One region of the uncultured Propionibacterium sp. genome, then DNA from elsewhere that is predicted to be linked to it. Evidence: predicted binding sites of a transcription regulator. Region 1 holds the regulator's gene; the other holds the start of a gene.

Region 1 (23,857 bases):
CCCTGCTCGAGCACCAGGAAGCGCACGCGCAGGTGCCCGGGGACGGCGCCGGGGTCCCACTGGTCGGCCTCGACGACGACACCGGTCAGGGCGCGCAGGGCCCGCCCGAGCTCGGCGTGCAGGAAGCGCGAGTGATCGGCCCCGTTCGCCCTGAGCCAGCGCAGGGCCGCGCGGGCATGGTCGGGGGCCGGGATGAGGCTGGTGCGCACCAGCTTAGGCAGCGTGCGGATGAGTTCGGTGGCCAGTTCGGCGCGCAGGCCGGGCACCTGCCAGCTGAAGGGCTCGGCGCTGAGCTGGTTGAGCTCGGCGAGCTCGACCGAGACCGTCACCCCGTCGGCGCCGGATCCGGGGTCGAAGACGTAGCTGACGGGCAGGTTCAGGTCGCCGACGCGCCAGTGGTCGGGGAAGGCGCCGGCATCGACGCCGTCCGCGTCGGCGCGCATCAGGTCCGCCATCGACAGGTCGAGCAGGTGCTGGTCGGGCTCGTGGGCCCACCAGGCGTCGAAGGTGGCCGCCGAGTGCACGGCGGCCGGGATACGGGCGTCGTAGAAGTCGAAGATCGTCTGGTCGTCGACGAGCAGGTCGCGGCGGCGGGTGCGCTCCTCCAGCTCGGCCGCCTCGGCACGCATCCGCCTGTTGTGCGCGATGAAGTCGTGCCGGACGCGGGCGCGGCCGGGCTGCCAGCCGTCCTTGACGAGGCCGGTGCGGATGAAGATCTCGCGGGCCCCGGCCGCCTCGACGCGCCCGTAGTCGACGAGGCGGTCGGCGATGAGCGGCACGCCGTACAGGGTGGCCCTCTGGTAGGCCAGGACGCCGGCCGAACTGCTCGACCAGTGCGCGCCGGAGTAGCTGTACTTGACCAGCGGGCCGGCCACGGACTCGACCCACTCGGGTTCGATCCGGGCGCAGGTGCGCGCCCACAGGCGACTCGTCTCGACCAGCTCGACGGCCATGACCAGCGGCGGGTTCTGCCCGGACAGCGCCGACCCGGGCGCAATGGCGAACCGGGTGCCGCGCGCCCCGAGGTACTCGCGCGGGCCGCGGGACCGGCGCCTGCCGCGGTGCCGCGCGCCCTTGGGCCCGGTCTCGACCTGGAGCAGGCCGATGTGCGAGAGCAGGCCCGACAGGATCGACTGCAGGACGGCCTCGACGCCCCCGGGGCGGTCGTTGCGCCTCAGGCGCAGGTCCCTGTCGATGTCGGACAGCTGGGCGCGCAGGTCCTGCCACTCGCGCACGCGCAGATAGTTGATGAACTCGGCGCGGCAGCGGCGGCGGAACTGATTGCCCGACAGGCGCCTGCGCTGGATCTGCAGGTAGCTCCACAGGCGCCAGATGGCCATGACGTCGCCGCCGGGGCCGGCGGCCTTCTTCCCGTCCTCCTCGTCGAACTCGCCCCTGCGGCCGTTCTGCGATGTGTAGCGCGCCGGCCCGGCGTCCCGCGGGTCCCCGGGCGCGGCGTCGGGATCGCCGAGGACCTCGTCGGTGAGGAAGCGGCGGTGGAGCCGGTCGGCCTGCTGGCGCTTCTCGACCGGGCGCTCGCGCACGTCCTGCATGGCCAGGGCGGCGACGATCACCTCGGTCTCGCGCAGGCAGCCGCGACGGGAGGCCTCGACGAGCATGCGGCCCAGGCGCGGGTCGATGGGCATCTCGGCGAGCCGGTGACCGGTGCGGGTCAGGCGCGGGTTGCGGCGGTCGGAGCCCTTGAGGGCGCCGAGTTCGTCGAGCAGTCGCAGGCCGTCGGCCACCTGGGCGCGGTCGGGGGCCTCGACGAACGGGAAGTCGTTGATGTTCCCCAGTTCGGCGCCGGCCATCTTGAGGATGACCGAGGCCAGGTTCGTGCGCAGGATCTCGGGCTCGGTGAACTCGGGGCGCGCCAGGTAGTCCTCCTGGGAGTAGAGGCGGACGCACACGCCCGGCCCGAGGCGACCGCACCGGCCGGCGCGCTGGTCGGCGCTGGCCCGGCTGATGGGTTCTACGGGCAGGCGCTGCACCTTGGTGCGCGCCGAGTAGCGCGAGACGCGGGCCAGGCCGGTGTCGATGACGTAGCGGATGCCGGGCACCGTCAGCGAGGTCTCGGCGACGTTGGTGGCCAGGACGATGCGCCGGGCGCTGTGCGCGGTGAAGACGCGGTGCTGCTCGGCCGACGGCAGGCGCGAGAACAGTGGGAGCACCTCGGCGCCGGGGACGAGCCCGGCGCCGTCCAGCGCGGCGGCGGCCTCGGCGATCTCGCGCTCGCCGGACAGGAAGACGAGGATGTCGCCGTCCGGCCCGAGCTCGCGCACGGCCTGGACGACCGCGGCCGGCATGTCGGGGTCGTCGGCCTCGGCCGGCGGCCGGTAGCGGACCTCGACCGGCCAGGTGCGCCCGGAGACCTCGATGACGGGGGCGGGCGTGCCGTCGGGCGCGGCGAAGTGCTCGGCGAAGCGGACGGTGTCGATCGTCGCCGAGGTGATGACGACCTTCAGGTCGGGGCGGGCGGGCAGCAGCTGCTTGAGGTAGCCGAGCAGGAAGTCGATGTTGAGGCTGCGCTCGTGGGCCTCGTCGATGATGATCGTGTCGTAGCGGCGCAGCTGCCGGTCGTGGTTGATCTCGGCGAGCATGACGCCGTCGGTCATGACCTTGACGCGGGTCTGCTGGGTGGCCGCCCTGGTGAAGCGCACCTGGTAGCCGACGGTGCCGCCGATCGGCACGCCCATCTCGTCGGCCAGGCGCTCGGCCACGGTGCGGGCCGCTATGCGCCGCGGCTGGGTGTGGCCGATACGGCGCCGCCCCAGGGCCAGGGCGATCTTCGGTAGTTGGGTGGTCTTGCCCGAGCCGGTCTCGCCGGCCACGACAACGACCTGGTTGTCCCTGATGAGCCCGGCGATCTCGTCGGCATGGGCGCTGATCGGCAGGCTGGAATCGAACTGGATGAGCGGCTCGCCGGCCGGGCTCTCGCGCGTGTCTGGCATGTCGGGTCAAGCATAGGCCGCCGGCGCGGCGCCCTGCGGCGGACCGGGGGCGGGCGAGGATGGCCCCCGCCGTCCCAAGCGCCTGCCGCGGTCAGGCCCGCCCGGCTGCTCGGCCCCGCCGCCTGGCCCCGGCGCTCTCCTCGCGGGCCGCCCCGGCCTCGGTCCTGGTGGGGTCGGTCAGAGGGCGCCGGAGGCGTCGGCGCCGAGCCGCCAGTCGCGGATCTCGGGCATGTCCTCGAGGTGCTCCACGATGTACTCGTGGTGACGCGCCAGCTGCGAGTCGCACCACTGGTACAGCTCGTGGCTGCCCTCGGGGCTGGTGGTCGCGTTGTTGATGGCGTCCATGACCAGGTGGTAGCGGTCCACCCCGTTGCGCACGACCATGTCGAAGGGCGTCGTCGTGGTGCCCTGCTCGGTGAAGCCGCGGGCGCGGAAGCGGTCCGCGTCGGGACGGCCGTGGACGAGCTGGTGGATGGCGCCCGGGTAGCCGTGGAAGGCGAAGACCACGTCGACGTCGTCGGTGAAGGTGTCGGTGAACTCCTTCGAGCTCATGCCGTGCGGGTGGTCCTTCGGACGGTACAGCGACATGAGGTCGACGACGTTGACCAGGCGCACCTTCAGCCGCGGCAGGCGGGCCTTGAGGATCTCGGCCGCGGCGACGGCCTCCATCGTCACGACGTCGCCGGCGCAGGCCAGGACGATGTCGGGCTTCTCGTCGCCCAGCTGATCGGTGCCGGCCCAGTCCCAGATGCCGTAGCCGCGGGTGCAGTGCTCGACGGCCTCCGCCATGCTCAGCCACTGGGGCTGGGGCTGCTTGTCCTGGACGATCAGGTTGATGTACGAATGCGAGCGGAAGCAGTGGTCGCTGACCTCCAGCAGGCAGTTCGCGTCCGGCGGCAGGTAGATTCGGCTCACCGTGCCGCGCATGTTCAGCACCAGTGAGAGGAGTTCGGGGCTCTGGTGGCTGAAGCCGTTGTGGTCGTTGCGCCAGCAGGTGGAGCTGAGCAGGATGTTCGTGCTCGGCACCTTCTCACGCCACTCGAGGCGGTAGGCCTCCTCGAGCCACTTGGCCTGCTGCATCGTCATGGACGCCGAGACCATCGAGAAGGCCTCGTAGGTGGCGAACAGGCCGTGGCGGCCGGTCAGCGTGTAGCCGTCGAGCCAGCCGTGGCAGTTGTGCTCGGAGAGCACCTCCATGACTCGACCGCTGTTCGAGAGCTTCACGTCGAGCAGATCGGTGCGCTCGGCGAAGGCGCGCTCGCTGGCCTCGAAGACGGCTCCGAGACGGTTCGAGGTGGTCTCATCGGGGCAGAACAGGCGGAAGTCCGTCGGGTTCCTCCGGTAGATGTCGCGCATGAGCTCGCCCAGCTTGCGGGTGGACTCCAGGCGCTCACCGCCACGGGTGGCCGCCGTGACCCCGACCCCGTAGTCCCGGTAGTCCGGCACGTCCAGGTCGACCGGCCCCTTGCCGCCGTTGGCGTACGGCGTGGCACTCATGCGCTTGTCGCCGATGGGGTTGTTGGCGCGGACCAGCTCGGTGGGGCTGCCGTCGGCGTTGAAGAGCTCGTCGATCCGGTAGGAGCGCATCCACTCCTCGAACAGGGCGCGGTGCTCCTCGTCGTCCCTGATTCCGTTCAGCGGCACCTGATGGGCGCGCCAGGTGCCCTCGATCTGCTCGCCGTCGACCAGCCTGGGACCGGTCCAGCCCTTCGGGGTGCGCAGGATGATCATCGGCCAGCGCGGGCGGGCGCCGTCCCAGAGGCCGGAACGGGCCTCGGCCTGGATCTGGCGGATGCGGCCGTAGCAGTGGTTCAGTGCGGCGGCGAAGCGCTCGTGCATCCACGGCAGGTCGTCGCCCCCGACCTCGACGACCTCGTAACCGTGGCCCCCGTACAGGGCCCGGAGCTCGGCCGGTTCCTTACGGGCCTGGACGGTTGGGCCGGCGATCTTGGCGCCGTTGAGGTGCAGGATCGGCAGGACGGCGCCGTCATGCTCGGGGTTGAGGAAGCTGATGCCCTTCCAGCCGCCCTCCAGCGGGCCCGTCTCGGCCTCGCCGTCGCCGACCACGGCGACGGCGAGCAGATCGGGGTTGTCGAAGACGGCGCCGAAGGCGTGCGACAGGGCGTAACCGAGCTCGCCGCCCTCGTGGATGGAGCCGGGGGTCGTGACGGAGGCGTGCGAGGGGATGCCGCCGGGGGCGGAGAACTGGCGGAACAGGCGCCGCATGCCCTCCTCGTCCTGCGTGATGCGCGGGTAGGTCTCGGTGTAGGTACCCTCCAGGTAGCCGGCGGCCACCAGGGCCGGGCCGCCGTGACCGGGGCCGGCGATGTAGATGCAGTCCTGGTCGGTGCAGCGGATCAGGCGGTTGACGTGGGAGTAGATGAACCCCAGGCCGGCACTGGTGCCCCAGTGCCCCAGCAGGCGCGGCTTGATGTCCTCGGGGCGCACCTCGTGCTTGAGCAGGGGGTTCTCCTGCAGGTAGATCTGGCCGATGACCAGGTAGTTGCAGGCGCGCCACCAGGCGTCGACCGATCTCATGTCGGCGATGGTCAGTTCGGGAGCAGCGGAATCCATGCACCCCAAGGTAGCCAGGCCCCGCCGGGGCGGGAGGATGTGTCAGGATTTGTCCCGGGAAGCGGCCGCCGGTAGCGGCCGCCGGTCAGCCCAGCGCATGGACCAGGGCCGCGTAGAGGGTGATCGCGGGAATCGAGCAGACCGTCGTGATGAAGATGACGTCCCTGGCCAGGGACACGCTCGTGCCGTAGCGGGAGCTGAACACGAAGACGTTCTGAGCCGTCGGCAGGCCCGCCATGACCACCACGGCGAGGGTCGTCGCCAGGTCCAGCCCGAGGACGCGGGCGAGCACCCAGGCGGACACCGGCTGGACGAGGAGCTTGAGCGCGCAGATGAGGAGGGTCTCCCCCCTGTTCTCGCGCCCTGGCGGCGGGCCGAGCCGCAGCGAGATGCCGAAGGCCACGAGCATGCTGGGCACGGCGACCCCGCCCAGCAGATCGAGGGTGTCGGCGACAAGCGCCGGCGGGGTCCGGCCGAGCAGGTTGACGGCCAGGCCGAGCAGGACGCCGATCGTCATCGGGTTCCGGAAGGGCGTCGAGGCGTTGTGCAGCAGGCGGGTGCGCCCGCCGGTGCGCCGGGCGTCGTCCGCGTCGAGCAGGCTCAGCCCCAGCGGCTGCAGGACGATGACCTGGATCATGAGCACCGGCGCCACCCAGCCGGTGTCCTTCATCACGTAGGAGGCGATGGGCACGCCCATGTTGTTGGCGTTGACGTAGGCCGAGCAGAAGGTCCCGATGACCGTGTGGCCCAGGCCGGGCCGTTCGTGCCCGGCCAGCCGGGCGCGCAGCAGGCACGAGCCCAGGTACAGGCCCGCCGAGACGAGGATCGCGCCGATCGAGACGACGACGTTGAGGCTGAAGATGCGCCCCAGATCGGCTCTGGACATCATCATGAACAGGAGCGGCGGCAGGCCGATGAAGAAGGCGAAGCGGCTGAGCAGTCGCTGGGCGTCCTGGCCGAGGACGCCCAGGTGGGCCACGGCTGCGCCGACGCCGATCACCGCCCAGATGGTGGCGAAACCGCTCAGCACGTCAAGCACGGGCCGAGCCTACGCCGTGGGCCGGGCCCTCACACCCGTGGATGAACCGAGCCGGTTCCGGAACGTAAGATTCTGCCGATCCGCGATACCGGATGAAAGGTGGACGGGGTGTCGGACCGTGATGACGAGATGTACAGGGCCGCAGTGCTCTACTACGTGCAGGGCGAGTCGATGGACGCCATCGCCCGTCAGCTCGGCGTCTCCCGCTCGACCGTCTCGCGCAGCCTCAAGCAGGCCCGCGACACCGGTATCGTCCGCATCAGCCTCACCCATCCGCGCGACGCCTCCTCCGACGTCGAGCAGGAGTTCTCCGACCGTTTCGGGGTGAGGGCCCAGGTCGTCAGCGTGCGCGAGTCCGTGTCGGACGTGGCCCGTCTGGACCGGGTCGCCAAGGTCGCCGCCAACGCCATCGGCGAGGCGATGAGCGATCACACCACCCTCGGCATCGCCTGGGGGACGACGATCGACGCCGTCGCCGCGCATCTGCTGGCCAAACCGCTCAAGGGCTGCACCCTGGTCCAGCTCAACGGCGCCGCCAACGACTCGACGACCGGCATCGACTACGTCTCGAACATCGCGTCGCGCTTCGCCAGCGCCTTCAACGCCCACTCGGTGCTCTTCCCCGTGCCGGCCTTCTTCGACTACACGAGTACCCGCGACGCCATGTGGCGCGAGCGTTCGATCATGCGCGTGCGAGACGCCCAGAGAGAGTGCTCGCTGGCCGTCTTCGGCGTCGGCTCGCTGGTCGGCGGACTGCCCAGCCACGTCTACGAGTCGGGCTACTTCAACGGGGAGGACCGTGCCGCGATGGCCCGCGACCACGTCGTCGGCGACGTGTGCACGGTCCTGCTGCGCGAGAACGGTTCCTGGGCCGACATCGAGATGAACACCCGCGCCTCCGGGCTGACCCCCACCCAGCTGCGGCGCATCCCGCGGCGCATCGGCGTCGTCTCGGGGCGGGCCAAGGCCAGACCGCTGCTGGCCGCGCTGCGCGCGCAGGTGATGACCGATCTGATCGTGGACGACCAGACGGCGCGCCAAGTGCTCACGACGGAGTGAGGGCGGCGGGGCAGGCCCCGGTCCGGTCAGACCTCGGGGCTGCGGATGTCGGACAGGCCGTAGGCCGCGTGGATCACGTGGATCGGATGGACGACCGGCATGCCGGTGCCCTTGCGGATCTGCCAGCGGCAGGTCTCGGTGTCGCAGGCGCCGAGCTCGGAGCCGGAGTCCTTGAACTTGTCGAAGAGGGGCCTGCCGATGGCTTGGGCGACCTCGAACTTCTCCTTCTTCAGGCCGTAGGTGCCGGCGATGCCGCAGCAGTTCTCGCCCGACTCGACAACGGTGAGGCCCGGCACGAGCTCCATCAGGCGGACGGCCGGCATGCCCATGCCCTGGCCCTTGAGCTGGCAGGGGGCGTGGTACGGGATCGTCATCTCGATGCGCTCGAAGTCGGTGGGCAGCTCGCCGGCGTCGTACAGGTCGAGGAGGAACTCGCTGGTCTCGCGCATGCGCGAGCCGATGTCCATGACCGTGGGGTCCTCGACGCCCATGATCTCGTGGGCCTCGTGCTTGAGCATGCCGACGCAGGAGCCGGAGCTCGAGACGACCGGGACGTCCTGGCCGCCGGCGGCCAGGTCCCCGGCCAGTTCGACGACCGAGGAGCGGGCCCGGTCGAACAGGCCGTTCGACTGGCTGGCCAGGCCGCAGCAGCCCTGCGAGGGGACGATGACGGTGCAGCCGAGGTGCTCCAGGACCTCGATGGTCTTCTTGCTGGTCTCGACCTCGAAGTAGGTGCCGGCGCAGCCGGTGAAGAAGATCACCGGGCCGCGGTCCGGCTGACCGGGACGGCGGGCCATGGGGCCCTCGCGATGCTTGAGCCAGCCGCGGATCGACCGGGACTGGGCGACCGGCATCGGGGCGTCGCGGTGGACGCCGACGACCTTCTCGACGGCCACGCGCAGCGGCCTGCGCCTCAGCGCCCAGTTGGCGAGGGGGGCGACGGGCGTCAGGACACGGCCCTCCAGGGCGGTCTGGGTGATCAGGCGGTCGCGCAACGGCATGTGGTCCTGCTTCATGACGGCGCGCGCCATGGAGTTGATCTCGGCGATCTTGACGCCCTGCGGGCAGTTCAACGTGCAGATGCCGCAGCTGGAGCAGTAATCGAGGGTGCGGTCGACCGATTCGCCGTTGCGGAAGCGCTCGGCCTGCGGACCGACGAACTTGGGGCCGGCGAACATCTCGGTGACCCGGGCGACCGGGCACTGCGTCTCGCAGATCGTGCATTTGACGCACTGGTCGAGGGAGAGGCGATTGAGCTGCTGGGCCTCGTAGCTGTTCGGGTCGTGGTTGAGCCGCGGGCTGGCCTTCCTCAGGTGGTCCCAGACCGGGAAGGACTCGTCGGATCGTGCGTCCGCCGCCTGCTCGCGCCCGGTTGCAGTGGTGCTGGTGCTCATCAGGACTCCTTCAGCTGCTCGATGATCGAATCGGCGGCGCGCACCGCGCTTGCCAGGGCGACGCCCTCGCCGGACTTCTCGTCCCAGCGCTGGGCGCCGGCCAGGACGCCGCCGGCCGCGTAGAGGTTGGCGTGGACGGGCCCGCCGGTGATCGGCTCGACGACGCGCATCGCCGGATCGGTGGCCACACCGGCCCTGAAGACCGGCTGCTGGCCGGCCCAGCTGTCGTTGAGGAGCTCCCCGTCGGGGACCGCCAGGGGCAGCCCGAGGACCGACTCGTGCAGCGTGCCGTACGAGTCGAGTTCGAGGGCGCCGGACTCGAAGCCGCCGGGGGCGAGCAGGAAGGCGCGGGCCCTCATGTGCGTGTCGTGGCCGGCGGTGGCGACGGTCAGGGACAGAACCCCCTCGCCGCCGGTCTGGGCGCCGATGACGCGCGAACCGAGGATCATCTCGACGCGGGCCGCCTTGGCCATGTCGGTGAGCCTGTCGTTCAGGCGCATGCCGGCCACGCAGGGCGGCGGCAGGGGGATCTCGAAGATCGGCTGGCCGAGCTCGGCGGCGACGGCCTCGAAGGTCTCCTCGCCCAGTCCCAGGACGCCCGGCACGGCGATGGTCTCGCCGTGCCCGGCGACCTGTTCGAGCGCCCGCGTGAAGACCTTGCGGCGTTCGGTGCGCCCGATGGCGCGGGCGATGTTGACCGCATTCGAGTCGGCCTCGGTACCGCGGCCGGGGAAGCTGATCGAAGCGCAGCGGGTCGCGAGGTGACCGCCGCCGGGCAACTCGACGGTCGCCAGGTTCTGAGCGACGAGCTCGCAGGAGAAGTCCTTGAGCTGGTCGATGCCGACGACCACGACGGAACTTCCGGCGCGCAGCGCGCCGGGGCGGGCGGGGTCGAGGCCGACCGCGCCGGCCGCCATGGAGGCCGGGTACAGAGCGGTCGGGCGCAGGCCGCCGAGGGCGGTCGGCAGTGCCGTGTTCGTCTCGACGTCGCCGACCAGGGCCGCGCCGAGGAGCTCGCGCAGGTAGCCGACGCCGACGCGGATGCCGTCAGCGCCCAGCACGGTGTACGGGTGGGCCGGGCCGCCGCCGCGTTCCTGCAGCGAGCAGAACTCGCCCAGCTCGGCCAGCGGATGGACTACGCGGTCAGGGCGGTAGCCGAGCACGTCGATCGTGCCCTGGCCCAGCTGCAGGCCGCCACGGCCCAAGTGGACGAGCGCGACGTGCAGGCCGGCCCGGCGGAGCCGCAGCGAGGCGACCAGGCCGGACAGGCCGGCGCCGACGACGATGACGTCCCTCATGCCGGGACCTCCTGCCTGTCGCCGGCTGCGGCACGGGCCCGGTCGCGCTCATCGATCTCGGTACCGACCGGGTAGGGCTCGACGGGGTCGGCGGCGCCGGGGGCGTGGTCGATGTCGAGGGTGCCGCGGACGATCCACTCGTCCAGGGCGGCCTGGCGCAACTGGCCGCCGGCCAGGATGGGCCACAGGCCGATCCAGCGGTGCTTGAGGAAGCCGCGCAGCTCGGCGGTGGCCTCCGCGGAGCTGCGCGTGCCCGTCGAGCACAGCAGGCCGGCGGCACGGGTCGAGCAGAAACCGCCCTGGCAGGGGCCCATGCCCAGGCGCAGGCGGCGACGCAGGTCGTCGAGGGTGGCGGCCGGATCGTCCCTGAGCAGGTCAAGGAACATCGTCCTGCTCATGAGCTCGCACTCGCAGATGATCTGGTCGTCCCGCCGGTCCTTCTCGCGGTCGGCCAGGCGGTGCGTGACGGTGTAGGTCGGCTTGTCGTCGGCCGCGGGAACGGCCTCGCCGGCGGTGCGGCAGGGGCGGTCCTCACCCATCTGCCCGCACATGATGTCGACGATGCGCTCGGCCATGAGGCGGTAAGTGGTGAGCTTGCCGCCGGCGATGGTGAGCATGCCCTTCAGGCCGTCGCGGCTCTCGTGGTCGAGCACCGACATGCCGCGGCTCATGTGGCGCGTGTCGGAAGCCGAGACACGGGTGTCCATGACCAGCGGCCGGGCGCCGGCCCAGGCGTGCACGGCCCGGGCCCGGCGGAAACCGGGCACGAGCGCTTCGCCCGCGTCGAGCATCTGCTGGACCTCCTTGCGCGGAATGGGCAGCTTGTCCGGGTCGGCGGCCCTCACGTCGGTGGTGCCGATGATGGACACCGTGTGCACCGGGACGAGGATGTCGCCGTCGGCCGGCTTGACGCAGCGGTTGATGACCGTGTTCACCAGGCGGTGGTTCATCGCGATCATGATGCCGCGGCCGGGCACGACGTCGACGTCGTGGCAGCCGGCCATGGCCGCGATCCGGCCGGCCCAGGGGCCGCCGGCGTTCACGACGAACCGGCAGGCGATCCGCTTCTCGCCGCCGGCCTTGACGTCGCGGACGGTGACCGCGGCGACGCGGTCACCGTCGCGGTGGATGGCGGTGACCGCGTGGTAGGGCAGGACGTGGGCGCCGTACTCGCGGGCCGACTCGGCAGCGCCCCAGACCATGGCCCAGCCGTCGACGGTGCCGTCGAGCACGACGAAGGCGCGCTTCGCGCCGGGGTTGAGGCGTGGCTCGCGGGCGAGCGCCTGGGCGACCGTGATCTCCTCGGCGGGCACACGGGCCCTGGCGGCGGCGGCCAGGAAGCCGTCGGAGTACTCCTCGGAGTCCTCCGGGGTGACGACGAACAGGCCGCCGGTCTGCTCGACGGCGTTCGCATGGATCCGGGTGATGGTCCTGTTCTCGTCGGCGCACTCGCGCGCGGATTCGGGGTCGGAGACGACGTAGCGCCCGCCGGAGTGGAGCAGGCCGTGGTAGCGGGCGGTGGTGCCCTGGGCCAGGTCGGCCCGGTCGACGAGGGCCACGGCCAAGCCGCGCATCGCGGCATCGCGGGCGATGCCCGCACCAGTCGCACCGCCACCGACGACGACGACGTCAACGGTCAGGTCAGCCATACGAACCTCCAAACGGCTTCGGTGGGCGCGTCTTACGAACGTCAGGTTAGGCGTCGGGCCGTCGTCGTCCCGTGCCGGGCACCCATTTGTGCACGACTCCGGTCCGTAATTGCACCAATGCCCAGCCACGGGCCGTGCATCGTCCTGGATCGGTGCGCTCCGCCCCATGCCGGCGCGGTCCACCGGGCAGACGGTCCGGGGCCGCCGCCGCAAGGTCCTGGGAGAATGGACCGGTGGCAGATCCCAGAGGCACCGGCCCCGCACCGGCCAGCAATGTGACCGACGCCGCGCTCATCTTCGAGGGCGGCGGCATGCGGGCCAGCTATACGAGTGCTCTGGTCGGCGAGCTGATCGAGAACGAGATCTTCATCGACTGGATCGCCGGCGTCTCGGCCGGCTCCAGCAATACGGCGAACTACATGGCGCGCGATCCGCAGCGGGCCCGGGCCAGTTTCACCGACATAGTCTCCGATCCGCACTTCGGCGGGCTCGTCACGCTCCTGCGCGGCAAGGGCTGGTTCAACGCCGAGTACATCTACCAGCGCACCGGCGGGCCCGACCAGGCGCTGCCCTTCGACTTCGGAACCTACCGCGCCAACCCGGCCCGGCCGAACTTCGGCTCGTTCCGCTGCGACACCGGCGAGCAGGTCTGGTTCACGAAGGCCGACACCGGCACCATGGACGATCTGATGGTGCGCGTGCGGGCCTCCTCGACGATGCCCGGTCTCATGCCCACCGTCACGATCGGGGGGCTGGACTACGTGGACGGCGCCCTCGGGCCCGACGGCGGCATCGGGCTCGACCGCGCCCAGGCCGCCGGCTTCGACAAGTTCCTGGTGGCGCTCACCCGCGAGCGCGGCTACGTGAAGCCAGCTCCCACCCGCGGCCAGTCGGTCCTCTACCGGACGGTGTTCCGCAGGCGTCCGGCGGTGGTCGACGCCCTCATGCACCGCCACGAGGGCTACAACGCGACCCGGCGGGAGCTCTTCGAGCTCGAGGCCGCGGGCAAGGCCTATCTGTTCGTTCCCGACGCCATGCCGGTCGGCAACGGCGAACGCGACCTGGCCAGATTGACCGCCAGCTACGCCGCCGGTCTGGAGCAGGCGCGCCGCGAGTTGCCGGCGATCAAGGAGTTCCTGGGGCTGTAGCCCCGGCATCCGGGCGGGTCCTGCCCGCCAGGACCCGCCCGGATGCCGGGGGCCGGCCAGGGAGACGGCCCCCGGCCGGCTCCTCTGCGCCCGGTACCGACCCGATCAGCTGCAGCCGCTGGTCGAGCCGCAGCCCTCGCAGACGTAGCAGGAGCCGCTGGGGCGCATCTTCGTACCGCAGATCATGCACAGCGGGGCGTCGAATGCGGTGCCCGTGATCTTCTCCATCATCTCGGTAGTGGTGTGGGGGGCGGCGGGCTCGGTGCCGGACGGGGCCTCGATGAGACTGGGCTGGCGGGCACCGCCGGCCCCCACCTCGATGTCATCGCCGGCGTCGTTCTTGAGCAGTTCGCTCTCGGGCAGCTCGGCCTCCTCCTCCTCGGAGAGGTAGGAACCCGTCTCCACGTAGTGGGCGCGCTCGGCGGCGGTGTAGATGCCGAGCTCAGCGCGCTCGTCGAAGTCGAGGTAGTCCAGGGCCAGGCGGCGGAAGACGTAGTCGAGGATCGACTGGGCGATGCGCACGTCCGGGTCGTCGGTCATGCCGGCGGGTTCGAACTTCAGGTTGGTGAACTTCTGGACGAAGCCCTCCAGCGGCACGCCGTACTGCAGGCCGATCGAAACGGCGATCGAGAAGGCGTCCATGACGCCGGCCAGCGTGGAGCCCTGCTTGCCGAGCTTGAGGAAGATCTCGCCCAGCTTGCCGTTCTCGTAGGCGCCGGTGGTGATGTACCCCTCGGCGCCGGCCACCGAGAAGCTGGTGGTGCGGCCGGCTCGGCTCTTGGGCAGGCGACGGCGGCGCGGGCGGTACTCGATGCGCACCTCTGGCTTGGGGGCCTCGACGGCATCCGACTTCCTGTTGTCGTCCCTGCCCTCGGAGCCGGCGCTCAGCGGCTGGCCGACCTTGCAGTTGTCGCGGTAGACGGCCAGCGCCTTCAGGCCGAGCTTCCAGCCCTGCATGTAGACGTCGGCGATGTCCTCGACGGTGGCGCTCTCCGGCATGTTCACCGTCTTGGAGATGGCCCCCGAGATGAAGGGCTGCACGGCGGCCATCATCCGCACGTGGCCCATCGGCGGGATGGCGCGCACGCCCATGGCGGTGTCGAAGACCTCGTAGTGCTCCTGGGCCAGGCCCGGAGCACCCACGACGTTCCCGTTGGCGGCGACGTAGTCGACGATCTGGGCGATGGCCGGCTTGTCGTAGCCGAGGTTCTTCAGGGCGCGCGAGACGGTTCCGTTGACGATCTGCATCGACGATCCGCCGACGAGCTTCTTGAACTTGACCAGCGAGAAATCCGGCTCGATGCCGGTGGTGTCGCAGTCCATCATGAAGCCGATGGTTCCGGTCGGGGCCAGTACGGAGGCCTGGGCGTTGCGGTAGCCGTTCTTGGCGCCGAGCTCGGCGGCGGCGGCCCACTGGGCGGTGGCGGCCTCGTGGATTCCGCCGTCGAGATCGTCGAAGGTCCTGACGGCCTCGTTGGCGGCACCGTGCTTGGCGATGACGCCTCGGTGGGCCTCGGCATTGGGCTCGTAGCCGCTGTACGGGCCGACGACGGCTGCCAGCTCGGCACTGCGGCGGTAGGCGGCGCCGGTCATCAGCGAGGTGATGACGGCGGCCAGGGTGCGCCCGCCCCCGGAGTCGTAGCCCTTGCCGAGCGCCATGAGCAGGGCGCCCAGGTTGGCGTAGCCGATGCCCAGCTGACGGTAGGCGCGGGTGGTCTCGGCGATCGGCTCGGTCGGGAAGTCGGCGAAGCAGATCGAGATGTCCATGGCGGTGATGACCAGCTCGACGGCCCTGATGAACAGCTCGGCGTCGAAGGTGTCGTCCTCGCGCAGGAACTTGAGCAGATTGAGGCTGGCCAGATTGCACGAGGAGTCGTCCAGGCTCATGTATTCCGAGCACGGGTTGGACGCGTTGATCCGGCCCGAGGCGGGATCGGTGTGCCAGGCGTTGATCGTGTCGTCGTACTGGATGCCGGGATCGGCGCACTCCCAGGCCGCCTGGGCGATCTTGCCGAAGAGCTCGCGGGCGTCGACCCGCTCGACGATCTCGCCGGTGGTGCGCGCGCGCAGACCGAACTCCGCGCCGGCCTCGACGGCCCTCATGAACTCGTCGGAGACGCGCACCGAGTTGTTGGCGTTCTGGTACTGCACAGAGGTGATGTCGGCGCCGCCCAGGTCCATGTCGAAACCGGCATCGCGCAGGGCGCGGATCTTGTCCTCCTCCCGAGCCTTGGTCTCCACGAATTCCTCGATGTCGGGGTGGTCGACGTCGAGGACGACCATCTTGGCCGCGCGCCGGGTGGCACCACCGGACTTGATGGTGCCGGCCGAGGCGTCGGCGCCGCGCATGAAGCTGACGGGGCCGGATGCGGTACCGCCGCTGGAGCGCAGGAGCTCCTTCGAGGAGCGGATGCGCGAGAGATTCAGACCGGCCCCCGAGCCGCCCTTGAAGATCATGCCCTCCTCGCGGTACCAGTTCAGGATCGACTCCATGGAGTCGTCGACGGAGAGGATGAAGCAGGCGCTGACCTGCTGAGAGCTCGGGGTGCCGACGTTGAACCACACCGGGGAGTTGAAGGCGAAGTACTGGTGCAGAAGCATCCAGGTGAGCTCCTCGGCGAAGACCTGGGCGTCGGCCTCGGAGGCGAAATAGCCCTCCTCGTAGCCGGTCGAGGAGTACCTCCTCACCACGCGGTCGATGAGTTGGCGCAGGCTCGACTCGCGACTGTCGGTGCCGACGGCGCCGCGGAAGTACTTGGTGGTGACGATGGTGGAGGCGTTGACGCTCCAGAAGTCGGGGAACTCGACGCCCTTCTGCTCGAAGACGGTCTCGCCGGTCTTCCAGTTGGTCTGCACCACATCACGACGTTGCCAGGTGACCTCGTCGTAGGGATGCACACCAGCCGTGCTGAAGATGCGCTCGACCTTGAGACCGGCGGACTTGTCATCGCGGGCCTTGGTCGTGGCCACAGTCTGTGTCATCGTTCCCTGTTCCCTCTCCATACGGGGCTCGGGCGATCTGCGCCCGACATGGTTTGTGTCCTCACACGTAACTACACGTAACTATTCGGTTGTCCTGGTTCAGGAGCGCACGGAACCCCCTGACGAGGAGGCTCCCGGCGCACCCGAGGGCTCAGCCGTCCGCCGCTCCCGCTCCGCCTCCCGCAGTTTGGCGATCTCGGCCAGGAAGTCGTCCACGCACTGAAAATGCTGGTAGACGCTGGCGAAACGCAGGTAGGCGACGGCGTCGAGCCTGCTCAGTGGTTCGAGGATCGTCACGCCGACCTGCTCGGACGGGATCTCGGCCATGCCGCCGGCCCGCAACGACTCCTCGACCTGCTGGCCGAGCCTGGCCAGCTGGGCCTCGGTGACGGGCCTGCCCTTGCACGCCTTGCGGACTCCGTTGATCACCTTGTCCCGGTTGAATGGCTCGACGACGCCCGACTTCTTCACCACGACGAGCTGCATCTGCTCGATCGTGGTGAAGCGCCGCCCGCAGGCCGGGCACTGACGGCGCCGACGGATGCTCGCGCCGTCCTCGGCCACACGCGAGTCGAGAACGCGGGAGTCGTCGTTGCGGCAGTACGGGCAGTGCATGACCCAGCTCCCCTCGACTCGTCGCGCCGCCGCCCGCCCCGCCCGCGGTCCCGGACCGCGCGCCCACAACACCTTGTGAGCAGCTTGTGGACAAGAACCACAACCTGTGGACGAACAACAGGCTTGTAACTACTAGATGTGGATGATGCAGATACAGTACACCCAGCACCGGACCAGGCTCCGGCGACCTTCTCACCGGGGGCCGTCGATCCGGGGCCCGGGCCGGCCGATCCCGCAACGCCCCTCGTCACGGCCGGTAAGGACGGCTGAGCAGAGGAACGCCGACGGACGGGACCGACCAAGGCCCGCGATGACAAGTCCGCCGGTCTCAAGGTCGAGCGCATCTTCAGCACGGCTGGTGTGCATCCCTACGACGAGGTCACCTGGCAACGTCGTGATGTGGTGCAGACCAACTGGAAGACCGGCGAGACCGTCTTCGAGCAGAAGGGCGTCGAGTTCCCCGACTTCTGGAGCGTCAACGCCTCCACCATCGTCACCGGCGAGCACAGCACCGTCGCCAACGATCGCCACGAATCATCGCCGCTCCTAGCCGCCCCGGGCGACGGCACTGGAACTCCGCTCAACGGGCGCATTCGAGATCGAGAGGAACGAATGCACCGCGCCGCCGAGCCCCAGGACGACCGCGGCGACGAAGGACGTCACGACAACGGCGATGCCGCGCTCGGTCAGGCGCCAGCCCCGGGCGGGAGCGGCCGCACGGGTGCGCCGATGAGCACGCTCACCCGCAGCGCGAGCCCCGTCCGACGCCGGGGCGATGCCGACGGCGGCCGCCAGCATCTCGGCACTGAGCACCTGGACGTGCTCGGTGTCATCGACCGGCTCGTGCACCGGCCCCGGGGACGTCCCTCCGGACGACGCACACGGGCAAGCGCCCTCCCCCAGGCGGGCCGGGATCGGCGAACGGCCGATGAACCCCTGATGGACCGCGGGTGGGACGGGTTGAGCAGGACGGCGGGGGACGATGGGCTGAGCAGGACGGGCCCCCGGCCCGTGCGAACCGGCACGCGCGCCGCTTCCGGACAGGACGGCGGGGCTCCGGGCGTCACCGCTCTTGCCGAGGACGGCCTGATCGAGCCGGATCGCCCCCTCGAACCGGGCCGCGTCGATCTCCCGTGCCATGTCAACCTCCTGTACGAAGAACTCGCCCGGGCGGAAGACCCGGAGTCCATCCGATGCCAGCGAACAGTCTCGAGAAGATCTCGAACGTGTGTTCGAGAACCAGAATAGTACATCCGTTCGAGATGTCCAGACGGAGCGAGGCTCATCCGTCCCGAACCGGTCGTGGTGGCCTCGCGCACGACCGAGTCAAGCAGTCGCCGCCGACAATTCTCCGGGCCGCCCGGAGCGCCGGGGAGCCGGCCGGGCGGCCGGACCGATGGATCACCCCGCCCCAGGACGCCGGGGGCCGACACGCGGAACCGAACAGTCGTTTGATTGCGGGCCCAGCCGGCGTAGCATGCCGCCATGGGCACAACGGGCTCCTCACCGGCGGCGGGCGCTGCGCACGAGTCGTCAGGACGCGCTGCGCGTAGGGCCGGGCGCCCCAGTCGGGCGCGCGTCGACGCCGAGCTGCGGGCCAGCCGCGTCAAGCGCCGGATCGCCGGGCCCCCCGTCCAGGGCGGCCGGCCGGCCGGGGCCCCGGACGCCGGCTCGCTCACCCAGCGCCAGCGCCTCATCCTCGACTTCATCCGCACCAGTGTCGACGCCCACGGCTATCCGCCGAGCATCCGCGAGATGGGCGAGGCGGTCGGTCTGACGAGCCCATCGAGCGTCGTCCATCAGCTCAAGGTGCTCGAGGCCAAGGGTTTCCTCCGCCGCGATCCCAGGCGCCCGCGCGCCCTCGAGGTCGTCCTGGCGCGGTCCGGCCGACCGGATGGGGAGTTCGTCGATCCCACCGACCTGGGCGAGGCCTTCCCCGAGGCCGTCGACGTCCCCCTGGTCGGCACGATCGCCGCCGGCGCACCGATCCTGGCTGTCGAGCAGGTCGAGCAGACCATGCCCCTGCCGCGCGACCTGGTCGGCTCGGGCACGGTCTTCATGCTTCGGGTGCACGGCGACTCGATGGTCGGGGCCGCGATCTGCAACGGCGACTACGTCGTCATCCGCCAGCAGCCCACCGCGGACAACGGCGACTTCGTCGCCGCCATGCTCGACGACGAGGCCACGGTCAAGGAGTTCCGCCGTATCGACGGCCATGTCCGGCTGGTGGCGCACAACGAGGACTACGATCCGATCGACGGCGACCGCGCCACCATCATCGGCAAGGTCGTCGCGGTCCTCCGCCGCATCTGACCGCCCCACGGACGCGCAGGTCCCGCTCAGGACGAGCCGTCGAGCCTGCGCAGCGCACCGACCGTGCGCTCCAGGTCCGTCGTCGTCCAGAAGTCCGGCAGCGACCTGCGCAGGTACGAGCCGTAACGGGCCGTCGCCAGGCGCGAGTCCAGGACGGCCACCACTCCCCTGTCGCCGCTGCGCCTGATGAGGCGCCCGGCGCCCTGTGCCAGCAGCAGGGCCGCATGCGAGGCGGCCACCTGCATGAATCCGTTGCCGCCGGCCTTCGTGACGGACTGCTGACGCGCCTGCACGAGCGGGTCGTCGGGACGCGGGAACGGGATGCGGTCGATGATGACCAGGCGGCAGGCGTCGCCGGGCACGTCGATGCCCTGCCACAGCGACATGGTGCCGAACAGACTGGTCTCGGACTCCGCCGCGAAGCGCCGGGTGAGTTCCGGCAGCTGGGCCTCGCCCTGGCACAGGACGGACAGCTTCGGCAGTTCCAGGCGCACGTGCCGGGTGGCCGCCTCCGCGGCGCGCTGGGAGCTGAACAGCCCCAGCGCGTGGCCCCCACTGGCCCGGACGAGCTCGGCGACCTGCTCGAGCACGTCCCCGCCGATGCCCTCGCGTCCGGGCCGGGCCAGGTGCGCGGCGACGTACAGGATGCCCTGCCTGGCATAGTCGAAGGGCGAGCCGACGTCGACGCCCCGCCAGGGCAGCCAGGCGCCCGGGTCGTCCTCCGATGCGCCGCGGTCGGGCCTCTCGTCCTCGCCGAGGCGCTCGGCCGCCCGCAGGCCGACCCGCCCGGCCATGGCCTCGAAGGAGCCGCCGAGGGCGAGCGTGGCGCTGGTCAGGACGGTCGTGGCCCGGGCCAGGACCGCGCTGCGCAGCAGACCGGCCACCGACAGCGGGGCGACATTGAGCCAGCGCCCGGAGTGCTCGCGCTCGCTGATCCACACGACATCGGCGTCGGTCATGGCCGCCATGCGCTCAGCGGTCTCGAAGACCTCGCGGGCGGCCGCTGCGGCGGCGCTGCGCTCCGGCTCGGCCTGGGACCCGGAGCCGGACCGGCCCAGCTGGCCCGCCGCCCGGCGGGCGGCATCGCGAACGCGTCCTACCGCCTCGACGAGGCTGCTGTTCGCCGGGCCGACCCGGCCCGGATCGATGTCCTCGAGCACGCCGCGCAGGGCGTCGGCCGCATCGAGGAGGTCGAGGGCCGTCTCGTCGTCGAGCCAGTCGGCCCCCCGGCGGCAGACGCGCTCGACCCGCTGGGGACCGAGCTCCTCGCCGGCGGCTCCGGTGACCCTGTCGGTGAGCTCGTGGGCCTCGTCGATGATGACGGCGTCGTGCTCGGGCAGCACGCCGTTCTGGCCCATCGCATCGATGGCCAGCAGGGCGTGGTTGGTGATCACGAGGTCCGCTGCGCGTGCCCTGGCCCGGGAGATCTCAACGAAGCACTCGTCGTGGAAGGGGCAGCGCGCCCCGGGGCACTCGCGCGAGCTGATGGAGACCTGGGCCCATGCCCGCCCCGAGTGGGCGGGTGCGTCATCGCGGTCGGCGAGCCCGTGCCCCTCGGCCTGCTCCTCGACCCAGGAGCGCAGGGCGACGACCTCGGCGCCGAGCCCGGATTCGGCGTCCTGGGCGCCGTTGCGAGCGGTCTCGGCCAGGGCGTCGGCGGTCAGCAGGCTGGACTGCTCGGGTGCCGCGCCGCCGCGCGAGCGCATCAGGCACGCGTAGTTGCTGCGCCCCTTGAGTACGGCCGCGACGGGCAGGCGCCCGGTCACCTCGGCGACCGCCTGTGCAGCGGCGGGCACGTCCTTGGTGGCCAGCTGGTTCTGCAGGGCGATGGTGGCGGTGGCTACGACGACCCCGGCGTCCGAGGCCTGGGCGTGCACGAGCGCGGGCGCCAGGTAGCCGAGCGACTTACCGGTGCCCGTACCGGCCTGGACGAGCAGCTGGGTGCCCTCGGCGAGCGCCCGCGCGACGGCACCGGCCATCCTGCGCTGGCCCGGGCGCGTCGATCCCCCGACGGCCCCGACGGCCTCGTCGAGGACACGCTCATGCAGAGGCTCGGTCACCGGCACAGTCTACGCCGTCGGCGCCCCGCGGCCCGGGCGCACGCCGCCCCCCCTGCAGGACGAACCCGGCCAGCTCATGGGCCAGGTCGGCGTGGACCCTGGCGACGAGGCGGGTGCCGTTCTCGAGGTACTCGTCGGACTCGATCTCGCCGTAACGGTGAATGCGGTCGACCAGATCACCGCGGTTCCAGGGGATGAGCACGTCGACCCGCTCGTGGGGCGCGGGCAGGCGCGACTCGACGGCGGCGCACAGCTCGTCGACGCCCTCGCCGGTGCGCGCACTGACGAAGACGGCATCGGGGTGCCCGGCTCTCAGCCGGGCGAGGACGTCCGAGTCGGCCGCGTCGGTCTTGTTGGCGACGAGCAGCTCGGGCTGCTGCCCCGTGCCGATGTCGTCGAGCACCTCGCGGACGGCCTGGATCTGGCCGTCGGGGTCGGGATCGGAGCCGTCGACGACGTGGACGAGCAGATCGGCCTGCACCGACTCCTCGAGCGTGGAGCGGAAGGCCTCGACCAGGTCGGTGGGCAGGTGCCGCACGAAGCCGACGGTGTCGGTCATCGTGTAGACGCGCCCGTCGGCGGTCCTGCAGCGGCGCGTCGTGGGGTCGAGGGTGGCGAACAGGGCGTCCTCGACGAGCGCACCGGCACCGGTGAGCCGGTTGAGCAGCGAGCTCTTGCCGGCATTCGTGTAGCCGACGATGGCCACCGAGGGGATGCGATTGCGGCGGCGGCTCTCTCGTCCGATGGCGCGCGTGGAGTCCATGCCGCGCAGCCTGCGACGCAGGATCGCGATGCGCGAGTCGATGCGGCGCCTGTCGGTCTCCAGCTTGGTCTCGCCGGGCCCGCGCCCGCCGATGCCGACGCCGGAGGCGGCACGGCCGCCCACCTGGCGGGAGAGCGAGTCGCCCCAGCCGCGCAGGCGCTGCTTGAGGTAGTTGAGCTGGGCCAGCTCGACCTGGGTCTTGCCCTCGACGCTGCGCGCGTGCTGGGCGAAGATGTCGAGGATGAGGGCGGTTCGGTCGACGACCTTGACCCCTACGAGGTCCTCGAGATTCCTCAACTGGGCCGGGCTCAGCTCACCGTCGGCGATGACCGTGTCGGCGCCGGTGGCGACGACGACCTCGCGCAGCTCGCCGACCTTGCCGGAGCCCAGGTAGGTGGCGGCCTCGGGGCGGGGGCGGCGCTGCACGAGGCCCTCGAGCACCTGGGATCCGGCGGTCTCGGCGAGCGCCTTGAGCTCGGCCATGGCGTTGCGGGCCTCGGACGCCGATCCGGTGGTCCACACGGAGATCAGGACGACCCGTTCCAGGCGCAGCCGGCGGTACTCGACCTCGCTCTCGTCCTGCAACTCGGTGGACATGCCGGGCACGCGGGTGAGCGCCACGCGGTCCGCGAGCTCCTGCTGGTCGCCGTCGTACCCGTTCGCGCCGGGGAACTGCTCGTCGTGGGTCATTGTCGCCTCAGCCGGGCGCAGGGCCCGTGACGATGGTCGGTGTGGTCATGATTCAGCGGGGGCGGCCGGGGCGTCCCGGTGGGCGCGCGGATCGGGGACGAGGACCTCGCCGCGGGCGACGATGACGGCCAGCCCGATGAGCTCGGCCCGGTCTTCGCCGAAGGCCACCTCGAGGCGGCCCCCCGGCACGGCGACCGCATAGTTCCCGATCAGCCCGTCACGGGCGCGGGCCCGGGCGGCGGCGGCGACGACGCCCGTGCCGCACGAGAGGGTCTCGCCCGAGCCGCGCTCGTAGACGCGCACCGACAGATCGCGCTCGCCGTCGACGTGGACGAACTCGACGTTGACGCCCTCGGGGAAGACGCCCTCGTCGAACCGCGGGGCACGGGACAGGTCGAAGGACGCCAGATCGGCGTCGGCGGGCAGCAGGACGACCGCGTGGGGATTGCCGACGTCGACCGCGGTGGCCTCGAAGCGGCGCCCGTCGTGGCTCACCCAGGTCGGTTCGGGGCTGACCCGGACCGCGCCCATGTGCGCGCACATGCGTCCGTCGGGCAGCTCGCGCACCCCGCGCAGGCCGGCACGGGTGGCGATGACGAGGTCCTTGGAGTCGACGAGGTCCTCCTCCATGAGGAAGCGCCCGAAGACGCGCAGGCCGTTGCCGCACATCTCGGCGAGCGAGCCGTCGGCGTTGCGGTAGTCCATGAACCACAGATCGGGGTCGCCGTCCCACTCGGGCACGTGCGCGGCCTTGATGGCGCGGATGACGCCGTCGGCGCCGATGCCGCCGTGGCGGTCGCACAGGAAGCGCACCTGCTCGGGGCCCAGCGCCACGGAGCCGGTGCGGTCCTTGAGCAGGACGAAGTCGTTGCGCGTGCCGTGCCCCTTGGCGAAACCCCAGGTGTCCATGAGGCTCATTCTCCCACCGTGATCCAGCCCGGTGCCCTCCGATCGACGATCGTGGACAGCCCGGTCAGGGGCGGCCCGGCACGGGCAGATCGGTGGCGATCGCCTGCTCGAGTCCGGGCGTGCCGGCCCGCAGCCAGGTGATGCGCGGGTCACGACGGAACCAGCCGAGCTGCTTGCGGGCGAAGCGCCTGGTGCCGTCGATGGTTGCCCGGATGGCCTGCTCCCGATCGATGCGTCCTTCGATCAGATCGAGCACCTGCCGGTAGCCGAGCGCCCGGCTGGCCGTGGTCCCCTCGCGCAGGCCGTCGTCGACGAGGTGCTGGACCTCCTGGACCAGGCCCTGCTCGAACATGGCGCGGACGCGGGCGGCGATGCGCTCGTCCATGAGCTCTCGGTCGAGCTCCAGACCGTAC
Region 2 (5,743 bases), on a different contig from region 1:
CGGCGTCATCCCCGGCCGGCTCGCCGGGGGTCGGGAGCTGCTGCCAGGCGTCGAGGAATCGGGCGAACTGGCGCTGCTCGACGGGCTCGACCCGGGCGCGGAGTCCGGCCAGGGTACGGCGCTTGAGCACCGTCAGGACGTTGTGATGGATGTACTGCGGGCCGTCGCCGGTCAGCGCGCTCAGGGCGTCCCCGCTCTCCGGGGCGGCGGGGAAGAAATTCCCGGCCACCAGCGTGCCGTCGCCGGTCAGGCGTGCCATCGTCTGGACGGCGGCCGCCACGGCGAGCCCGTAGCGCCGGGCGAACGAGTCCGCCGTCACGACGGCATGGCGCCGCGACCAGCGTACGGCCAGATCGGCCAGCGCCCGGGCCTCCTCGCGCACCTCGCCCGCGCCGATACCGGTGGGGACCGGGACGCCCAGTCCGTCGCGCAGCAGGCCCGCATCGGTGTCGACGCAGTACATGGGCGTGCCGCAGATCCGCACCCGCGCCAGCCGGTACGCGCCGACCAGCTCGTCGATCCACGGCCCCGGGTCGGACCGGCTGCGCGCCGCGCACTCGGCGCCGGTGAACGGCCCGGCCATGCGGATCTGCTCCCACAGCTGCTCTGCGCTCCCGGCCCTGAGGTCGTCGGTCAGATATTGCAGTTGGGCCTCGTAGGCCGTCGCGACCTCGTGGTCGATGAGCTCGCCGGCGCCGTCGCGCCCGAGGAGCTCGGCGAGTACGCCGGAGTCGAGGCTGAGGGCGGCGAGACGGCGCTCGACCAGCGGCTGGTCGGTGTCGTAGACGAACTCGCCGACGTATCCGAAGAGCATGTGACGCGCGAAGGGCGAGGCCTGGGCCGTCTCGACGTCGACCAGGCGCACCCGGCGCGCCGCGATGTCGCCCATCAGCCGTACCAGCGCGGGCAGATCGAAGACGTCCTGCAGGCACTCGCGCATCGCCTCGACGACGATCGGGAACTCGCGGTAGCCGGCGGCGACGGCCAGCAGTTGGGCGGCCTTGTGGCGCTGCTGCCACAGGGGCGAACGCCGGCCGGGGCCGCGGCGGGGCAGCAGCAGGGCGCGGGCCGCGCACTCGCGGAACCGGGCCGCGAACAGGGCCGAGCCGAAGACCTGCTCGGTGACGACGGACTCGACGTCCTCGGCGGGGACCACCAGCAGGGACGAGTCGGGCGCCGCCGTGTCGGCGTCGGGCAGCTGGACGATGATGCCGTCGTTGGTGGCGTTCACATGGGCCTCGACGCCGTAGCGGTCGGCGAGCCCCGCCTGGATCGCCAGCGCCCATGGGGACAGGACGCTCATGCCCAGCGCGCTGTGCACGCAGATGCGCCAGTCGCCGATCTCGTCCCGGAAGCGCTCGACGACGATCGTGCGGTCGTCAGGCACGGCGCCGGTGGCCTCGCGCTGCTCGTCCAGGTAGGCCATGAGGTTGGTGCGGGCGTTCGGTCCGAGCCCGGAGGCCTCCAGGGCCCCGAGGGCGTCGGCGCGCTCCGCGGCGCAGAGCTCGCGGACGCGCGCCCCGATCGCCCTGCCCAGCTCGGCGGGGCGCCCCTGCGAGTCACCGCGCCAGAAGGGGAGCCTGCCGGGCTGACCGGGGGCGGGCGTGACGATGACCTGCGCCGACGTGATCTCCTCGATGCGCCAGCTGGTCGTGCCGAGCGTGAAGACGTCGCCCACGCGGGACTCGTAGACCATCTCCTCGTCGAGCTCGCCGACCCGGCGGCCCGGCTCGTGCCTGCCCGAGGCGTTCTCGGTGCCGACCAGGAAGACGCCGAACAGGCCGCGGTCGGGGATCGTGCCCCCGCTCGTGGCGACCAGGCGCCCGGCGCCGGCTCGTGCCTCGAGCGAACCGTTCACCCGGTCCCAGTGGAGGCGGGGGCGCAGCTCGGAGAAGTCCTCGCTCGGATACCGGCCCGAGAGCATGTCGAGGACCGACTCGAAGGCCGAACGGGGCAGGTCGGCGTACGGCTGGGCCCTGCGCACCAAGGCGTAGAGCTCATCGACCGCCGCCGCCTTCGGCAGGCAGGCCGAGACGATCTGCTGGGCGAGCACGTCGAGCGGATTGCGCAGGAAGGGGGTCTCCTCGAGCAGTCCGGAGCCCATCCGCTCGGCGATGACGGTGCAGTGCAGCACGTCGCCGCGCGAGGTGGGGAACACCACGCCCTGCGAGACCGCCCCGACCCGGTGGCCCGCCCGGCCGACGCGCTGCAGCCCGCTCGAGACCGACGGGGGAGCCTGCACCTGGATGACGAGGTCGACCGCGCCCATGTCGATGCCCAGCTCCAGCGAGCCGGTGGCCACGACGCAGGCCAAGCGCCCGGCCTTGAGATCGTCCTCGATCTGGGCGCGGCGCGACTTGCTGACCGAGCCGTGGTGCGCGCAGGCGATGATCGGCGCATCGGTGCCGTCCATGCCCTTGGACGCGGCCGAGGCGATCATCACCTGGGCGGGGGGCTCGACCGGTTCGTCGGGCACGCCCAGGTCGGCTGCGTGCAGTTCGTTGAGGTGGGCCGTGAGGCGCTCGGCGCTCTGGCGCGAGTTGACGAAGCAGATGGTGGAGCGGTGCGCGCGCACCAGGTCGAGGACCCGCCGCTCTATCGGGGGCCACATCGACCGGCGCACCGCACCGGCGGTCTGTTCGCCGGCGGGCTTCTCGACGCGCAACTGGGTCATGTCCTCGACCGGCACCTGGACGCGCAGGTCCCAGGTCTTCGTCGCCGGCGGGTTGATGATCCGCACCGGGCGGTCGCCGCCCAGGAACCGCGCGACCCGCTCGGCGGGCCGGACGGTGGCCGACAGGCCGATGCGCTGGAAGTCACCGCTGCGCTGCATCGCCGACAGGCGCTCCAGGCTCAGTGCCAGATGGGCACCGCGCTTGGTGCCGGCCAGCGAGTGGACCTCGTCGACGATCACCGTGTCGAGATCGCGCAGGGTACCCGCCACCCTGCTCGACAGCATGAGGAAGAGCGATTCGGGCGTGGTGATGAGGATCTGCGGGGGGTGGACGGCCAGAGCCCTGCGTTCTCCCGCGGGCGTGTCCCCCGATCGGACCGCGACCGAGACCTCGGGGGCGGGAAGGCCGAGCCGCTCGGCCGTGGTCGCGATGCCGCGCAGGGGGGCGGCGAGATTGCGCTCGACGTCGACGGCGAGGGCCTTCAACGGGGAGACGTACAGCACCCGCACGCCCCTGCGGTGGGCGGAGGGCCCGCGCGGTGCGCCGGCCGGCGTGCCCCCGGCGGGGGGAGCGACGAGCTCCTGCTGGGCCGAGGCCTCGCGCGACAGGCGGTCGAGACCGTGCAGGAAGGCGGCGAGCGTCTTGCCGGAACCGGTGGGCGCGATGACGAGCGCGTGCGCGCCCGAACCGATGGCGGCCCATGCGGCGGTCTGGGCCGGCGTGGGGGAGTCGAAGACGTCGCCGAACCAGGTGCGCGTGGCGGGCCCGAAGGCCTCCAGCGGCTCACCCGGCGTGCGCTCCGGTGCTGTCATGCGCACAAGTCTTGCGTCCGGCACCGACAAATCCTCCCGAGGCCCGCCGGGGGCTATCTCTGGTTGTCGGGCAGTTCGAGGAAGGCCCACACCGCGCGCCAGACCGTCTTGAAGGGGACGCCGGCCGCCAGGGCCTCACTGGTGGTGCGGTTGTCGAGATCGGCGAGCACGGTCTGGTCGGCCCATACGCGGGCGTAGTCGGGCCCCAGATGCCTCACCATCCGGCGCCAGAACTCGGTTTCACGCACCCGGCCAGCCTAGCGCCGGACCGAACGGGCCCGGGGGGCCGGGCCGTTCGCGACACGCGAGGCCGAACGCTGGAGTTCGAACGGGTGTTCGCATAAAGTGACTGCGGGCGATCTGGTTGTCCACGGGTCCGGGTCCGGTGAAAAATTGTCGGACCCAGTTCCTACAGTCAAGGCGTCGAGAGAGAACCCGTCGGCGCACCCCGACGCGAGGAGAGGAAACAGACATGGCCGTTGCAGATCGGCAGAAGGCGCTCGAGGCCGCACTCGCGCAGATCGAGAAGGCCCACGGCAAGGGCTCAGTCATGCGCCTGGGCGACCAGACCTTCGGGCAGATGGAGTCGATCCCCACCGGGTCGGTGGCGCTCGACATCGCGCTGGGCATCGGCGGACTTCCCCGTGGCCGAATCATCGAGATCTACGGCCCCGAGTCCAGCGGCAAGACCACGGTCGCTCTGCACGCGATCGCCAGTGCCCAGGCGGAGGGCGGCATCTGCGCGTTCATCGACGCCGAGCACGCCCTCGATCCCACCTACGCCCGCGCCCTGGGCGTCGACACCGACGCGCTGCTCGTCAGTCAGCCCGACAACGGCGAGCAGGCTCTGGAGATCGCGGACACCCTGGTCCGCTCGGGCGCACTCGAACTCATCGTCATCGACTCCGTTGCGGCCCTGACGCCGCGCGCCGAGATCGAGGGCGAGATGGGCGACAACCACGTCGGCCTGCAGGCCCGGCTCATGAGTCAGGCCCTCCGCAAGATGACCGGGGCCCTCAAGAACGCCAATACGACGGCGATCTTCATCAACCAGTTGCGCGAGAAGATAGGCGTCATGTTCGGCAACCCCGAGACCACCACCGGCGGCCGCGCGCTGAAGTTCTACTCCTCGGTCCGCCTCGACGTGCGCCGCATCGAGTCCCTCAAGGACGGCGGCGAGGTCGTCGGCAACCGCACCCGCGTCAAGATCGTCAAGAACAAGGTCGCCCCGCCGTTCAAGCGCGCCGAATTCGACATCCTCTACGGCAGGGGCATCAGCCGCGAGGGCAGCCTGCTCGACATGGGGGTGGACGCCGGCATCATCCGCAAGGCGGGTGCCTGGTTCACCTACGGCGACGACCAGCTCGGCCAGGGCAAGGAGAACGCCCGCGCCTTCCTGGTCTCCCACCCCGAGGTCGCCGGCGAGATCGACACCAAGATCCGCGTCGGGCTGGGACTCATCCCCGACCCGGACGTTCCCGAGGGTGTGGATCCGGCCACGGGCGAGGTGCGTGAGCCGGTCGAGGCCCGGGCCCAGTGAGTGACGCGCCCCTCCGGCGCCGGGGCGGCCGTCGCCGGAAGACCCCGGGGAACGCTTCCGGTGCGGGCGGGAGCGCCGGAGGCGCCCAGGGGGCCTCGGCCTGGGGGCCCGAGGGCGGCGTGGAGGAGGGCGGCGGCCCCGACGCCGACCCGATCGGGGTCGTCCGCGAGATCGCTCTTCGCCGCATGGAGCAGCGCGAGTGCTCGCGCGGCGAGCTCATCGACTACTTGGTGAGACGCCGGGGCTGCGAGCAGAGAGCCGCCGACGAGGTGCTCGACCGACTGGAGGCCGTCGGTCTGGTCGACGACGAGCGCTTCGCTGCCATGTGGGCCGAGTCCCGCCGGCGTTCCCGCGGGCTCTCCGCCAGCGCCATCGCGCAGGAGCTGCGCGCCAGGCGCGTCAACGACGCGATCATCGCCGACACGCTCGCCGCTTTCGATCAGGCCGGCGAATCGGCCGCCGCACTGGAGCTTGCGCGGTCCAAGGCGCGCACCATGAGGGGCCTGGACCGCCGCGTCGCGTACCGGCGCCTGGCCGGCGTCCTGACCCGCAGGGGCTATGGCCCCTCGGTGTCCGTCGACGCCGTCAACCGGGCGCTCGACGAGCTGACCGGGGGCTGATGCTCCACCCCGGCATGCGCCGCGCGGGCGCGGGGCCCTATTCTTCCGGGATGAGCGGGCGCTGCGCCCGCGCAGCGATACCCGCAGTGAGGCGAA

What was found. The regulator LexA, encoded in region 1, represses DNA repair genes until DNA is damaged. The targets are predictions, from matches to a motif close to TCGAACANNTGTTCGA.
Region 2: the regulator LexA is predicted to act here: its motif matches at 3,812-3,827, upstream of recA (recombinase RecA).

Annotation. Positions count from the first base shown of each region.
Region 1 is NZ_CAUTOU010000012.1:12,036-35,892, forward strand. Features, by position in the region: gene hrpA (ATP-dependent RNA helicase HrpA) at 1-2,951, opposite strand, end outside; gene R2N01_RS03930 (phosphoketolase family protein) at 3,129-5,525, opposite strand; gene R2N01_RS03935 (AEC family transporter) at 5,611-6,564, opposite strand; gene R2N01_RS03940 (sugar-binding domain-containing protein) at 6,673-7,623, shown strand; gene R2N01_RS03945 (anaerobic glycerol-3-phosphate dehydrogenase subunit C) at 7,650-9,017, opposite strand; gene glpB (glycerol-3-phosphate dehydrogenase subunit GlpB) at 9,017-10,315, opposite strand; gene glpA (anaerobic glycerol-3-phosphate dehydrogenase subunit GlpA) at 10,312-11,964, opposite strand; gene R2N01_RS03960 (DUF6363 domain-containing protein) at 12,198-13,112, shown strand; gene R2N01_RS03965 (vitamin B12-dependent ribonucleotide reductase) at 13,218-16,094, opposite strand; gene nrdR (transcriptional regulator NrdR) at 16,194-16,709, opposite strand; gene R2N01_RS03975 (hypothetical protein) at 16,902-17,240, opposite strand; gene R2N01_RS03980 (hypothetical protein) at 17,256-17,849, opposite strand; gene lexA (transcriptional repressor LexA) at 18,195-19,022, shown strand; gene R2N01_RS03990 (ATP-dependent DNA helicase) at 19,049-21,001, opposite strand; gene hflX (GTPase HflX) at 21,063-22,535, opposite strand; gene dapF (diaminopimelate epimerase) at 22,581-23,444, opposite strand; gene miaA (tRNA (adenosine(37)-N6)-dimethylallyltransferase MiaA) at 23,509-23,857, opposite strand, start outside.
Region 2 is NZ_CAUTOU010000090.1:156-5,898, reverse strand. Features, by position in the region: partial or broken gene R2N01_RS10690 (DEAD/DEAH box helicase) at 1-3,487, opposite strand, end outside; gene R2N01_RS10685 (DUF3046 domain-containing protein) at 3,541-3,735, opposite strand; gene recA (recombinase RecA) at 3,960-5,027, shown strand; gene R2N01_RS10675 (regulatory protein RecX) at 5,024-5,647, shown strand.